4 regions of the Oribacterium sp. oral taxon 102 genome follow, and region 1 is predicted to be linked to each of the others. Evidence: predicted binding sites of a transcription regulator. Region 1 holds the regulator's gene; each other region holds the start of a gene.
The links. Region 1 encodes HrcA, which represses chaperone genes, less so after heat shock. Its sites were predicted from a motif close to TGTTAGCACTCNNNNNNNNNGAGTGCTAACA; they were not measured.
Positions count from the first base shown of each region.

Region 1 (3,133 bases):
AATGGGAAATTGCCGCTTTCTGTTTTTTGGAGGAAAAATTTTGAGATTCACAGGGAAGAAACGAAATAGGATGTGTCTATGTCTGAGTCTGCTGCTGGCGTGCAGCTTCGTGCTCGGGAAGCCGATGCACAGTGTCTATGCGGGAGCGACCGTGCTGCGGGCGGTGGTGTTCCACAGCGGAGAGCAGGATGCGAAGGGCCCGGCGGAGGAGAACGCGGCGGAGAGTGCGGCATCGGCAGAGCCGGAGGAAAACGTGGAGGAGAATGGGAATACGCTGAAAATGGCGGACGGACGGACATTGACGCTGCTCGGCACATTCCGGCTGACCGGCTACTGCTCCTGCTATCAATGCTCGGAGGGCTACGGCAGCCGCACCGCGACAGGCGGACACGCGGCGGCGGGCAGAACCATCGCGGTGGACCCGCGCGTCATTCCGTACGGGACGCATGTTCTGATCAATGGACATGAGTATGTCGCGGAGGACTGCGGCGGTGCGGTGAAGAACCGGCATATCGATATCTATTTCAATTCCCACAGGGAGGCCGCGAATTTTCTGACGAATGCGGAGGTTTACCTGATACAATGAGAAACACCGTATTTTTATTCCATCTCTGCCCATTAAAGAGGGCAGGGATTTTTTTAACAGAAACACCTTGACACTCTCCCGCTGTACGAGTATTATATGCAGTAGATGTTAGCACTCATATATTTCGAGTGCTAATGAAGAGGAGAGGCTCAGGCGGATTCTTCAGAAAGGGGGCGGGCAGATGGAGATGGACAGTCGTAAGGTAGTGATCCTCACGACCATCATTAAGAACTATCTGGAGACCGGAGAGCCGGTCGGATCCAGGACGATCAGCAAGTATTCCGGACTGAACCTGAGCTCCGCTACGATTCGGAACGAGATGAGCGACCTGGAGGAGATGGGCTTTATTTTACAGCCGCATACCTCAGCGGGCAGGATTCCCTCCGACAAGGGCTACCGTTTCTATGTAGACCAGCTGATGGAGCATCAGCGGAAAGAGCTGGACGAGGTCAAGTCCAGTATGTTTGAACGGGTGGACAAGCTGGAGAATACGCTGAAGACGCTGGTGCGTACTGTCGCACAGAATACCGAGTACGCGGCGATGGTCACGGGTCCGAGTCTGCAGAAGAACAGGATCAAGTTCATTCAGGTCTCCCTCGTCGACGGGCTGCGGATCCTTCTGGTTATCATGCTGGAGGGCAATATCATAAAGACGGCGACGATTCTCCTCGGCGGCAGCGAGCATCCGGATTCGAACGCGATACTCTCCCTGAATCTTCTTCTCAATGACGAGCTTTCCGGGCTGAGCGTGGAGAGCCTGACGGAGGAGCGGTGCGGAAAGATCCTCGCCCGCTCCGAGTTCCGGGAGACGCTTCGGGAGATCCTCAGGGGCATCGTCGAGACGCTCCGCTATGACGGCAGCGACCTGCAGATCTATACCTCCGGCGCGACCAATATCTTCAAGTATCCGGAGCTGACGGATTCGGACAATGCGTCCAAGCTGATCTCCGCATTGGAGCAGAAGGATGAACTGATCGAGCTGATACAGGGCGTCGAGCAGGATACGGAGGCGACGAAGCGGCAGATTCAGGTCTATATCGGCAAGGAATCGCCGTTACAGAATATGGCGGATTGCTCGGTGGTGACAGCGAGCTACCGGCTCGGAAACGGCATGAAGGGCACGATCGGCGTCATCGGGCCGAAGCGGATGGACTATGAGAGAGTGCTCGAGATCCTCTCGAAGCTGATGAATGAGATGGACGGAGCCTTCCGATAGAGGGAGCACAGGGAGAAAGGAGCGAAAGGTGGAAGAGAAGGACGAAAAGGTGCAGGGTACCGAGGAAATGAGGGCAGGCGGGGCGGATGCACGGCAGGAAGGCAATACAGCCGGGAACGACGCGCCGGCGGAGACGGAGGCCAGCGCAGCGGCCGCAGAGGAGAGCTCTGATGCTGAGGGCTCTTCGGAGGAGAATGCCGGGAAGCATGCAGAGGAGGCGGGCAGCCCTGCGGAGCGGAAGCTCCGGCAGGAGCTCCTGGAAATGACGGATAAGTATACACGGCTCTACGCCGAGTTCGACAACTTCCGGAAGCGTTCCGACAGGGAGAAGTCCCAGATGTTCGAGCTGGGCGCGCGGGATGTCATCGAAAAGCTGCTTCCTGTCGTGGACAATTTCGAACGTGCGCTCGCCGCGGTGCCGGCGGAGACAGAGGATGCCTTCGCGAAGGGCGTGCAGGGCATCTACAGGCAGATCCAGAAGTTTTTTGCGGATCTGGATGTCGCCGTGATCGAGGCGGAGGGACAGAAGTTCGATCCGGCGAAGCACAACGCGGTGATGACCGACACCGAGAGCGACGCGGAGGAGGATACAGTCACGCAGGATCTGCAGAAGGGCTACACCTTCCGGGGAACGGTGGTGCGGCACTCCATGGTGAAGGTGAAGAAATAAAGGTATAGAGTACAGTCCGGACAGCGGGCGGAAAAGGAGACAATATGGGAAAGATTATCGGAATTGACTTAGGTACGACAAACAGCTGCGTAGCGGTTATGGAGGGCGGCAAGCCGACCGTCATTGCCAACGCAGAGGGGATGCGGACGACACCGTCTGTCGTAGCGTTCACGAAGAGCGGCGAGAGACTGGTCGGAGAGCCGGCGAAGCGGCAGGCGGTAACCAACGCAGACAGGACGATTTCCTCGATCAAGAGACACATGGGGACGGACTACAAGGTTTCCATCGACGGCAAGAATTATACGCCGCAGGAGATCTCCGCGATGATTCTCCAGAAGCTGAAGGCGGATGCCGAGGCATATCTCGGAGAGAAGGTGACAGAGGCTGTCATCACGGTTCCTGCGTATTTCAATGACGCGCAGCGGCAGGCGACGAAGGATGCGGGCAGGATCGCCGGACTCGATGTGAAGAGAATTATCAACGAGCCGACGGCGGCGGCGCTGGCGTATGGACTTGATGAGGATAAAGAGCAGAAGATCATGGTTTATGATCTGGGCGGCGGCACCTTCGACGTATCCGTCATTGACATCGGAGACGGCGTCATCGAGGTTATGTCCACCAACGGAGACACGCACCTCGGCGGCGACGATTACGACAACCG
Region 1 is NZ_JABXYT010000001.1:565,682-568,814, forward strand. Features, by position in the region: gene HW273_RS02605 (3D domain-containing protein) at 71-586, shown strand; gene hrcA (heat-inducible transcriptional repressor HrcA) at 774-1,802, shown strand; gene grpE (nucleotide exchange factor GrpE) at 1,831-2,472, shown strand; gene dnaK (molecular chaperone DnaK) at 2,517-3,133, shown strand, end outside.

Region 2 (3,133 bases), 420 kb from region 1:
CGCGCCGTCTGTGATCTTCACGCCATGATAGACCTCGTATTTTTCCTTCAGCCCACGGAGAATGGAGATCGTATCCTCGACATTCGGCTCTGAAATCTGCACCGGCTGGAACCGCCGCTCCAGCGCCGGATCCTTTTCGATATACTTCCGGTACTCATCCAGCGTCGTCGCTCCGATACAATGCAGCTCTCCCCTTGCCAGCAGCGGCTTCAGCAGATTTCCGGCATCCATCGAGCCCTCCGTCCGCCCTGCGCCGACGATATTGTGGATCTCATCGATGAAGAGGAGAATCTGCCCCTCGGACTTCTTCACCTCATCCAATACCGCCTTCAGCCGCTCCTCAAATTCGCCGCGGTACTTCGCCCCGGCAATCAGCGCACCCATATCAAGCGCGAAGACCCGCTTGTCCTTCAGCGAATCCGGGACATCTCCGCCAGCGATCCGCTGCGCCAGCCCCTCGACGACGGCAGTCTTGCCGACGCCAGGCTCGCCGATCAGACAGGGATTGTTCTTCGTCTTCCGAGAAAGAATCCGGATCACATGGCGGATCTCCTCATCTCTGCCGATCACCGGATCGAGCTTCTGCTGCTTCGCGCGCTCCACCATTTCATAGCCATACTTGTTCAGCGCGTCATAGGTCGCCTCCGGATTGTCGCTGACGACCCGCTGTCCGCCCCGTACCTCGGAAAGCGCCTGCAGGAACGCCTCCTTCGTAATATGATATTCCCTGAACAGTGCCTTCAGGCTGCTGTCTGCCTCCTGCAGAAGCGAGAGGAAGAGATGCTCCACAGACACATACTCGTCCCCCATTGCCTTCGCATGATCCTCCGCATGCATCACGACGCGATTCAGATCCTGCGAGAAATACTGCTGCCCCGCTCCGCTGACCTTCGGGAGCTTTCGAAGCTCCTCCTCCATTGCGCCCCGGAAGCGCTCCGGATCCACACCCATCTTCGTGAAGAGCTGCGCGAGCAGACTTCCCTCCATTGTCATAAGACTGTACAGCAGGTGCAGCTCCTTTAGCTCCTGATGCCCGTAGTCCATCGCGATTTTCTGACTATTATTGATCGCCTCCACTGCCTTTTGCGTAAATTTATTAATGTTCATAACCCACTCCTTTCAGCGGCTCTGCTGCATACCCGCTCTGCTCTTCCCTACTCTCTCCGGTTCTTTCTTCCGGCCTATGGATTATATTATAGCATGATTGTTAGCACTGTAAAGAGTTGAGTGCTAATTTTTTCAAATTTTTTCCCTTCCTTCTTTAATCTCTTTTCCTTTTTGTTCCCTTTCCTCCCATTCAAAATCCATATCCCCATTGACATACGCATCCGTTATGAGTACGCTGTCAGGTAGCACGCAAAAAAACGATATCCAATGGAAACACTGATTGATTCATGACGCACGTACCATGGACGTAAAGCATGAAGAAAGCAGCGATTCCCTGACAGGAGGTGTGATTTGAAAAGCGAACAGGAGCTGGAACGGGAACTGCTTTCTCTGGATCAGCAGGGCTACTCTTCTTATAAAAGAATTCAGGGAGACTACCGTTTTCCCCAATATATTCTCTGTATCGACCATGTGCAGGTGGATCCCTTTGCGCCGCCCTCTAAAATCCGGATTGTTTTAGAGGATAAAACCGTGGGGCTGCCGCAGGATCTGATAGACAGCAAATCCAAACGGATTGCGGTTTCGGACTTTCTGACCAGAAGCTTCCGGCGGAATCTGCGGAATCTGCCGAAAAAGGAGGAAAAAAAAGAGAATCCCTATGCCAGAGCCTATGGCAGAAAAAGGGGGGAGGACAGCCCCTCCTCCACCGGAAACAGCAATCAGATCTTCATTGACCGCTGCGGGCAGGAAATTCTGGAGCGAACCTCGGTACTGATCAAGGAGCATCAGGTGGAAATCCGGCTGGAAGCAGGGCTTCCCGCTGCGGGACGGAGAATATTGGGCAGGGAGGCCAATGTGATCTTCCAGAAGCTCCTGCCAAGACTGGTGGAAAGCTCCTGTCTCTATGCCAATATAGACCAGGCGGCGTTGAAGCGTCAGGTACTGCTCTATCTGGATCAGGAGTATATACAGAATTCTCTGGCGGAAAGGAATCTGGTCGCATTCATCGCCAACGGCTCTGTCCTGCCGAGAAAAAGCGGCGTCGACGACAGCATCCTCCCGGAAGGGCTTCCCTTCCAGAGCCCCAAAAATCTGGAGCTTTCTTTCACCCTGCCCAGCGGAAAGCAGATTTCAGGGATGGGAATAGAAAAGGGAATCACCCTGATCGTCGGCGGCGGCTATCATGGAAAGTCCACCCTGCTGAATGCGCTGGAAAGAGGAGTATACCACCATATTTCCGGAGATGGCAGAGAGTTTGTCATCACCTGTCCGGATGCCGTGAAGATCCGGGCGGAGGACGGGCGAAGTGTAGAAGGGGTAAACATCAGCCCCTTCATCAACAACCTTCCCGGAAAAAGGGATACGCAGCGCTTCTCCACGGAAAATGCCAGCGGCAGCACCTCTCAGGCTGCCAATGTCATAGAAGCACTGGAGAGCAAGGCTTCCCTTTTGTTAATCGACGAAGATACCTCCGCCACCAATTTCATGATCCGCGACTGCAAAATGCAGAAGCTGATCGCAAAGGACAAGGAGCCCATTACACCCTTTGTGGACAAGGTAAAAGCTCTATACCGCGATCTGGGAGTCTCCACCATACTGATCGTCGGCGGCTGCGGAGATTATTTCGCCGTGGCAGACCGGGTCATTATGATGGACGAATATATGCCGAGAGATGTGACAGAAGAAGCCCTCGCCATTGCAGCAGAAAGCGGGGAAAAAAGAGAAGCCCCGCAGGAGCACTTCGGTGCCGTCGCCGAGCGGATCCCGCTGCAGGAAAGCTTTCCCCTTCGAGGAAGAGAGGATCGCTGGAAGGCAAGGGGAAAGGAAAGCATTTCCTACGACAGAGAAAGCATCGATGTGTCCTGTCTGGAGCAGCTGGTGGATGAGAAGCAGGTCAATGCACTGGCGGTGATGCTGGATTATTTCAATAAGAAGATTCTGGATGACAGGCTGGGTCTCTCCCGTGCCGCAGATAAGCTCTATTCCCAGATCGAGAAGCAGGGACTGGACAGCATTTCCCCCTATA
Region 2 is NZ_JABXYT010000001.1:146,391-149,523, forward strand. Features, by position in the region: gene clpB (ATP-dependent chaperone ClpB) at 1-1,107, opposite strand, end outside; gene HW273_RS00630 (ABC-ATPase domain-containing protein) at 1,459-3,133, shown strand, end outside.
Region 2: a site for HrcA is predicted at 1,206-1,236, ahead of clpB (ATP-dependent chaperone ClpB). Genes of this name have one in related genera too.

Region 3 (3,133 bases), 660 kb from region 1:
GAGCGGAGACTCAAGTGCCTTGAGAATGATCTTCGCACCGGTCTTCTCGTCTCCATCCAGCGCGTCCACAACCTTCTGCACCGCTGCCTGCGCGTGGATGTATGCGGAACCGCCGCCGCTGATAACACCCTCCTCTACTGCGGCACGGGTCGCATTAAGCGCATCCTCCATACGGAGCTTCGCTTCCTTCATCTCGGTCTCGGTAGCCGCGCCGACACGAATCACTGCTACACCGCCCGCGAGCTTTGCCAGTCTCTCCTGCAGCTTCTCTCTGTCGAAGTCAGAGGTCGTGGTCTCGATCTGTGCACGAATCTGCGCCACACGGTTCGCGATATCCTGCTTGTCGCCCAGTCCCTCTACGACCGTAGTCTTCTCCTTCGTAACCTTGACAGACTTCGCGCGTCCGCACATATCAACCGTAGCGTCCTTGAGATCGAGTCCGAGCTCCTCGGAGATCACCTGTCCGCCGGTCAGGATCGCAAGATCCTTCAGCATTTCCTTCCTTCTGTCACCGTAGCCAGGCGCCTTGACAGCGACTACATTGAAGGTACCGCGGAGCTTATTCACGATCAGCGTCGTGAGCGCCTCGCCCTCGATGTCCTCTGCGACGATCAGCAGCTTTGCGCCGGTCTTGACAACCTGCTCCAGCACCGGAAGGATGTCCTGAATATTGGAGATCTTCTTATCCGTGATCAGAATGAACGGATCATCCAGCGCAGCCTCCATCTTCTCCATGTCGGTACACATATATGCGCTGACATAGCCGCGGTCGAACTCCATTCCCTCTACGAGGTCGAGCTCGGTATGCATGGTCTTGGACTCCTCTACGGTGATAACGCCGTCCTTGGAAACCTTCTCCATCGCGTCCGCTACCATCTCACCGACTGCCTCGTCTCCTGCGGAGATGCCGGCAACCTTCGCGATCTGCTCCTTGCCCTTAACCTTGGAGGACTGCGCCTTGATGGACTCTACCGCCGCATCCACAGCCTTGCGGATACCCTTCCGGAGAACGATCGGGTTTGCACCCGCCTCCAGGTTCTTCATTCCCTCGGTCACGATCGCCTGTGCGAGCACCGTAGCGGTCGTCGTACCGTCTCCTGCCACGTCATTGGTCTTGGAAGCGACCTCCCGTACCAGCTGCGCACCCATATTCTCATACGGATCCTTCAGATCGATCTCCTTCGCGATCGAAACGCCGTCATTGGTAATGAGCGGCGCACCGTAGCTCTTGTCCAGAACGACATTTCTGCCCTTCGGCCCGAGCGTAACCTTCACGGTATCCGCCACAGCGTCTACACCAGCCTGCAGAGCCTTTCTCGCTTCTACGCCATACTTGATTTCCTTAGCCATTTTTCTATCCTCCACTCCTCTTACTCTACAATCGCCAGAATATCATTCTGCTTCACAACGGTATACTTCTTTCCGTCAATTTCGACTTCGGAACCGGCATACTTGGAAAAGATCACATGCTGCCCGACGGAAACCTGCATCTTTACCTCCTTGCCGTCGATCACGCCGCCCGGGCCTACCGCGACCACCACCGCCTGGCCCGGCTTCTCCTTATCATCCTGCCCCGGAAGCACGATCCCACTCGCGGTGGTCTCCTCCATCTTCTCCTTCTCGAGAACGACTCTGTCAAACAGCGGAATTAACTTCATTCTGAACCTCCTATGTCTGCTTTTATATCTGAGCTTATACTCCAAATCTCCGTCCCTCTTGGAACTTTCTGTATTATATCCCCTTCTGTTAGCAGAGTCAATACTAGAGTGCTAATTTTTTTAGGAAATAAGTGACAATTCGCAACAGTTCAGGCAGGCAGAATTTTATGACTGATACGATAATGAAAAGCTTGCTCTCAAGGGGAATATCAGGCATAAAGATTTATGTAAGTAAAAATACAAGCCCGAGAATGTGCGCCCGCGCTTGTTGTACGATTCTACCAATGCTACAATATATCTCAGATTATTGAGGACAAGGTTTCGGATAAGGAGGAATCCGCCATGAATGAGATCATCAGAGCAATGGAGGAACGGCGCAGCATCCGCAGATTCAAGCCCGATATGCCGCCCAGAGAAACGCTGGAGCAGATCATAGAAGCCGGACTGTATGCACCAAGCGCCAAGGGAAAGCAGTCGACGATCACCGTCGCCGTCACAGACAGGGCGATGCGGAACAGGCTGTCCCGCACAAACTGCAGGATCGGCGGCTGGCAGGAGGATTTCGACCCCTTCTTCGGCGCGCCGGTCATATTGATTGTTCTCGCCGATAAGAGCTGGGCAAACCGAGTGTATGACGGAAGCCTCGTCATGGGAAATATGCTGCTCGCGGCGCATTCGCTTCATCTCGGCAGCATCTGGATCCACAGAGCGCGGGAAACCTTCGAGCTTCCGGAATATCAGCAGTGGCTGAGGGAGCTCGGCGTCGAGGGAGAATGGGAAGGCATCGGTCACTGTGCTGTCGGATATATGGACTGCGCGCTGCCGGAAGCAGCAGCACGAAGAGAGGGCAGAGTATTCTGGGCGGACTGATGTCTCTCCGGCACACTCTTCGCATAGGAGCTGCTCCTCCCTGCGGCACAGTCGGAGCGATCAGCTCCGGATCGTCCCGTCCGTTCCCATGCGGATGCGCCGAGATCCCCCCTTTTTTTTAAGAAGAAACTCATTTTGCAAAGTATTGACAATTGAAATTTATTTCCTTTTCGTGTATCCTTTAAGTAATCAACATACCTGATGCAAACGGGTTTTTAAAGCGGCTGTTCATCATTTTTCAGGAGGCGGTTTATGAATCACGAGAAGGAGTATTTCAAGAAGGTCGCAGAATATGGTCAGTTGGTTATCCTCGCAGGGCCGGACGCGGTAGGGCGGAGAACCGTACTCCGGCAATATCTGGCGCAGCATCCCAATGCAACGCAGTGTACTACCGTCACCACCCGGGAGCCCCGTGAAAATGAAGTGGATGGACGGGAGCATTTCTTCATTTCTCACAAGGAATTCGACCAGATGATCCGCACACATCAGCTGATTGACTATCATTACTATAAGCGGAACGGCTACGATACGCCGATCAAGCCGATTCTGGATGCCAGAGCCGCCGGGCACAATGTCCTGCTGCTCGAGGATGTGGAGGATGCAAT
Region 3 is NZ_JABXYT010000001.1:1,224,731-1,227,863, reverse strand. Features, by position in the region: gene groL (chaperonin GroEL) at 1-1,350, opposite strand, end outside; gene HW273_RS05705 (co-chaperone GroES) at 1,371-1,658, opposite strand; gene HW273_RS05700 (nitroreductase) at 2,001-2,528, shown strand; gene HW273_RS05695 (guanylate kinase) at 2,781-3,133, shown strand, end outside.
Region 3: a site for HrcA is predicted at 1,745-1,775, ahead of HW273_RS05705 (co-chaperone GroES). Genes of this name have one in related genera too.

Region 4 (3,133 bases), 200 kb from region 1:
TTCTGTTAGGTGCAACAGTTCCAACCTTACCCTTGTACGAACTGTATTTACGACTTTTATGTCTGAAGGATGTGACCTGTAAGTTTAGTTTCTGCACGATGCGCTGAACTTTTTTCTTGTTAACAGTATAACCTTGGTTCTTAAGTTCACCGGTCATTCTTCGATAGCCATAGTCCTTATTCTGCTCACGAATCTCCAGTATCTTATTTTCAAGCTCCTGATCTGGATTTTCACAATCAAATCGTTTCTGCCAATACATGTAGGTTGCCTTTGGCATCTCGGTGTATGAGAGAAGGTCTTTCAGTTTGAACTGTCTTCGGAGACTGAAGATGATCCGTGCGCATCTCTCATTTTTGCTTTGTCCACTAAACGCAGCCTCCTCAGTTCTTTTAAAAAAGCATTCTCAATACGGAGCTTAAGAAGTTCATCCTCTAGTTCCCGGACGTGCTCTGCACTGGTATCAACCTTAGCTTCCTGGATTTCCTGAGCTCGCTTACTGTCTTTTGATTTACTCAATGTTTTCTTTCGGCCTTTCTTGTGCGTTCTCAAAGCATCAGGCCCGGCAGCTTTAAACTCATTGACCCATCGATTAACCAACGCAGGATTATTAATCCCAACTTGTAGAGCCAGCTCCTGATATGAGAGTTCACTTGTTAAATAAGACTCTACTATAGAAAACTTCTCTTCGAAAGAGTAAATCTTTTGATTGCGTGATCTTTTTAAACCATCATCACCAAACTTTTTATAGGCAGCTACCCATTTTTGTAATTGAGCCTGGTTGGATATACCGTGCTTATTCGATAGACAGAGATATGAACCATCGCCTTTCAAGTATTCTAGAACAATCTGTTTCTTAAATTCATAGCTATATTTAGCCATAAAAATACCGACCTCCAATCGTTAGATTATCGTCTAACAATTGGGGGTCGGTACACTTCACAGCCCCTTTTCTTATGCTCAAATAGACTGATTATGTTTGTTCAACTTTGGCTGACTCAGCCGATCTCAATGTATCTGTGCTCCGGAAGCGCCTTGACCTCCTTCTTCGGGATATCCAGCTTCAGAACGCCGTCCTCAAACTTCGCCCTGATGTCCTCCTCCCGGACACCGTCTCCCACAAAGAAGCCTCTCTGTACGGAACCGGAATACCGTTCCTGACGGATCATCTTTCCATTCTCGTCCTTCTTCTCAGACTCTGTATGCTTCTCGGCAGAGATGCTGAGATAGCCGTCCTTCAGCTCGAGCTTCAGATCCTCCTTTTTATATCCGGGCAGATCTATCATGAGCTCGTAGCCCTGTTCTGTCTCGCGAATGTCGGTCTTCATCAGGTTCTTCGCCCGCTTCCCATACAACGGCTTCGCCGCGAAGCTGCCGTCCAGATCGCGAAAGAAATCATCGAATAAGCTCTCTCCAAAAATGCTAGGCATGTACATCATATGAAAACCTCCTTTATCTTATTGTTGTACGATTACTGCTGTACTGCTTCTGTAAGAGAAATCCTTTTCTTTTCCTTACGCTGTCTGTTATAGCACAGGCTGCTAGCACTGTCAATAGACGAGTGCTAATAGAATTGTGAACTTTTTGTGTCTCCATCAGCCGCCTGCATTCTCTCCCTGCAGAAGCTGCGGAGCGGCTGACGGATCTATACGTTTTATGCGTCGGAGCGGGAGAAGCCGTTCTTCATCTGGCAGCTCGCCTCATAGAGTACCTTATCCAGCGTATCGTCCGTTTTCTCCTGAACCATGACGGCGATCCGCTCATTGGCTTCCTCAAGCAGCTTCACCGCATCCCCGCCGCGGACGTCTCCGGCGCCGATTCTCTCGTCATATTCATGAAGAATGCGGTAGCCCTCTATGGGCACCGCCGCCTGATAGCGCTCGATATGCGATTTGCAGAGGCTGAACTGTGCGTCCGCCAATGCGCCGAGCAGACGGTTCGCCCAATAGAAGTTCTCTGTCGTGACCCTCTCCCCCGTGTTCGCCATATAGTCCGGCGTCCTGTTCACATTGGCATAGAATGGCACAAAGGCATTGAACACATTGGAACCGAACGCGACCCATTCGATCGCGCAAAGCTCCGGGAGCAGAGACGGGCGGAGCTGCACCAGACTCAGGAAATTGTTTCGGTTAATGCCGATCGGGCGGAAGCAGCCGCGCTTCGCCGGATCTCCATATTTGGCGTAGGGATCATATGGCGTGCCCTGAAAATGCGCGGACAATACATACTTCACATCCTCTACCGTGAGCTTCCGCTCCGGCACGAAGCTCCACGGAATATCGTCCGATTCCGGGCGGAAATCGGCATTCTCCCCATCCCAGCGAAAGCTGTGCGGATTCAGATATCTCGCAATGAACCAGGCGCGCGGCGTATTGTAGATATGATCCGCATCGGAATGGCTTCCGAAGGCCTCCCGCGGGTTTAATGTCCCGTCGAAGGAAAGCGAGAGATGATTCTCTTCAATAAAGCGCGGGAGATCCGCCGAGCACATATGCGCCTTTTTCTCTCCCAGCGCATCCGCGAGGTCGAAGCTGTCGATACCGAGCTGATTCGGCATGATCACATAGGCGTCGTCCGGCACACGCTTCGCGATCCAATGATGCCCGCCGATCGTCTCCAGCCACCAGACCTCCTCCATATCCTGAAAGGCGATGCCGTTCATCTCATAAGTGCCGTACTTCTCCAGCAGCATTCCGAGCCGCTCTACGCCCTCCCGCGCGCTCCGGATATAGGGCAGGGTAATGCTGACGATATCCTCCTCTCCGATGCCGCCCGCCTGCTCCTCCTGTCCGTCCTTTTCCGGCAGGTAGCGAACCAGCGGATCCGCGCCGAGCACCCGTTCATTCGAGGTGATGGTCTCTGTCGCCGTCATGGAAACATTCACCTCATTCACGCCTGCCGCAGCCCAGATCCCCTCCTTTTCCGTCGCATTCGGCATGGCAGTATAGCGCATCGGGTGCTCCGGCAGCTCGATCTCCACATGCGAAAGCACGGATCTGTACTTGCCGGGCTGCTCCGACGGAGAGACCACGATAAATTTCTTCGGCATAAAAGAGCCGGAGCCCGAATCCTCGTTGCGCGCAGCAAAAGTAGACCCGTCATAGGTCGCTTTTTTCCCCGCGAGAATGGTTGTGCA
Region 4 is NZ_JABXYT010000001.1:361,580-364,712, reverse strand. Features, by position in the region: one part of gene HW273_RS01590 (IS3 family transposase) at 1-312, opposite strand, end outside; one part of gene HW273_RS01590 (IS3 family transposase) at 312-879, opposite strand; gene HW273_RS01585 (Hsp20/alpha crystallin family protein) at 996-1,433, opposite strand; gene HW273_RS01580 (C69 family dipeptidase) at 1,652-3,133, opposite strand, start outside.
Region 4: a site for HrcA is predicted at 1,537-1,567, ahead of HW273_RS01585 (Hsp20/alpha crystallin family protein). Genes of this name have one in related genera too.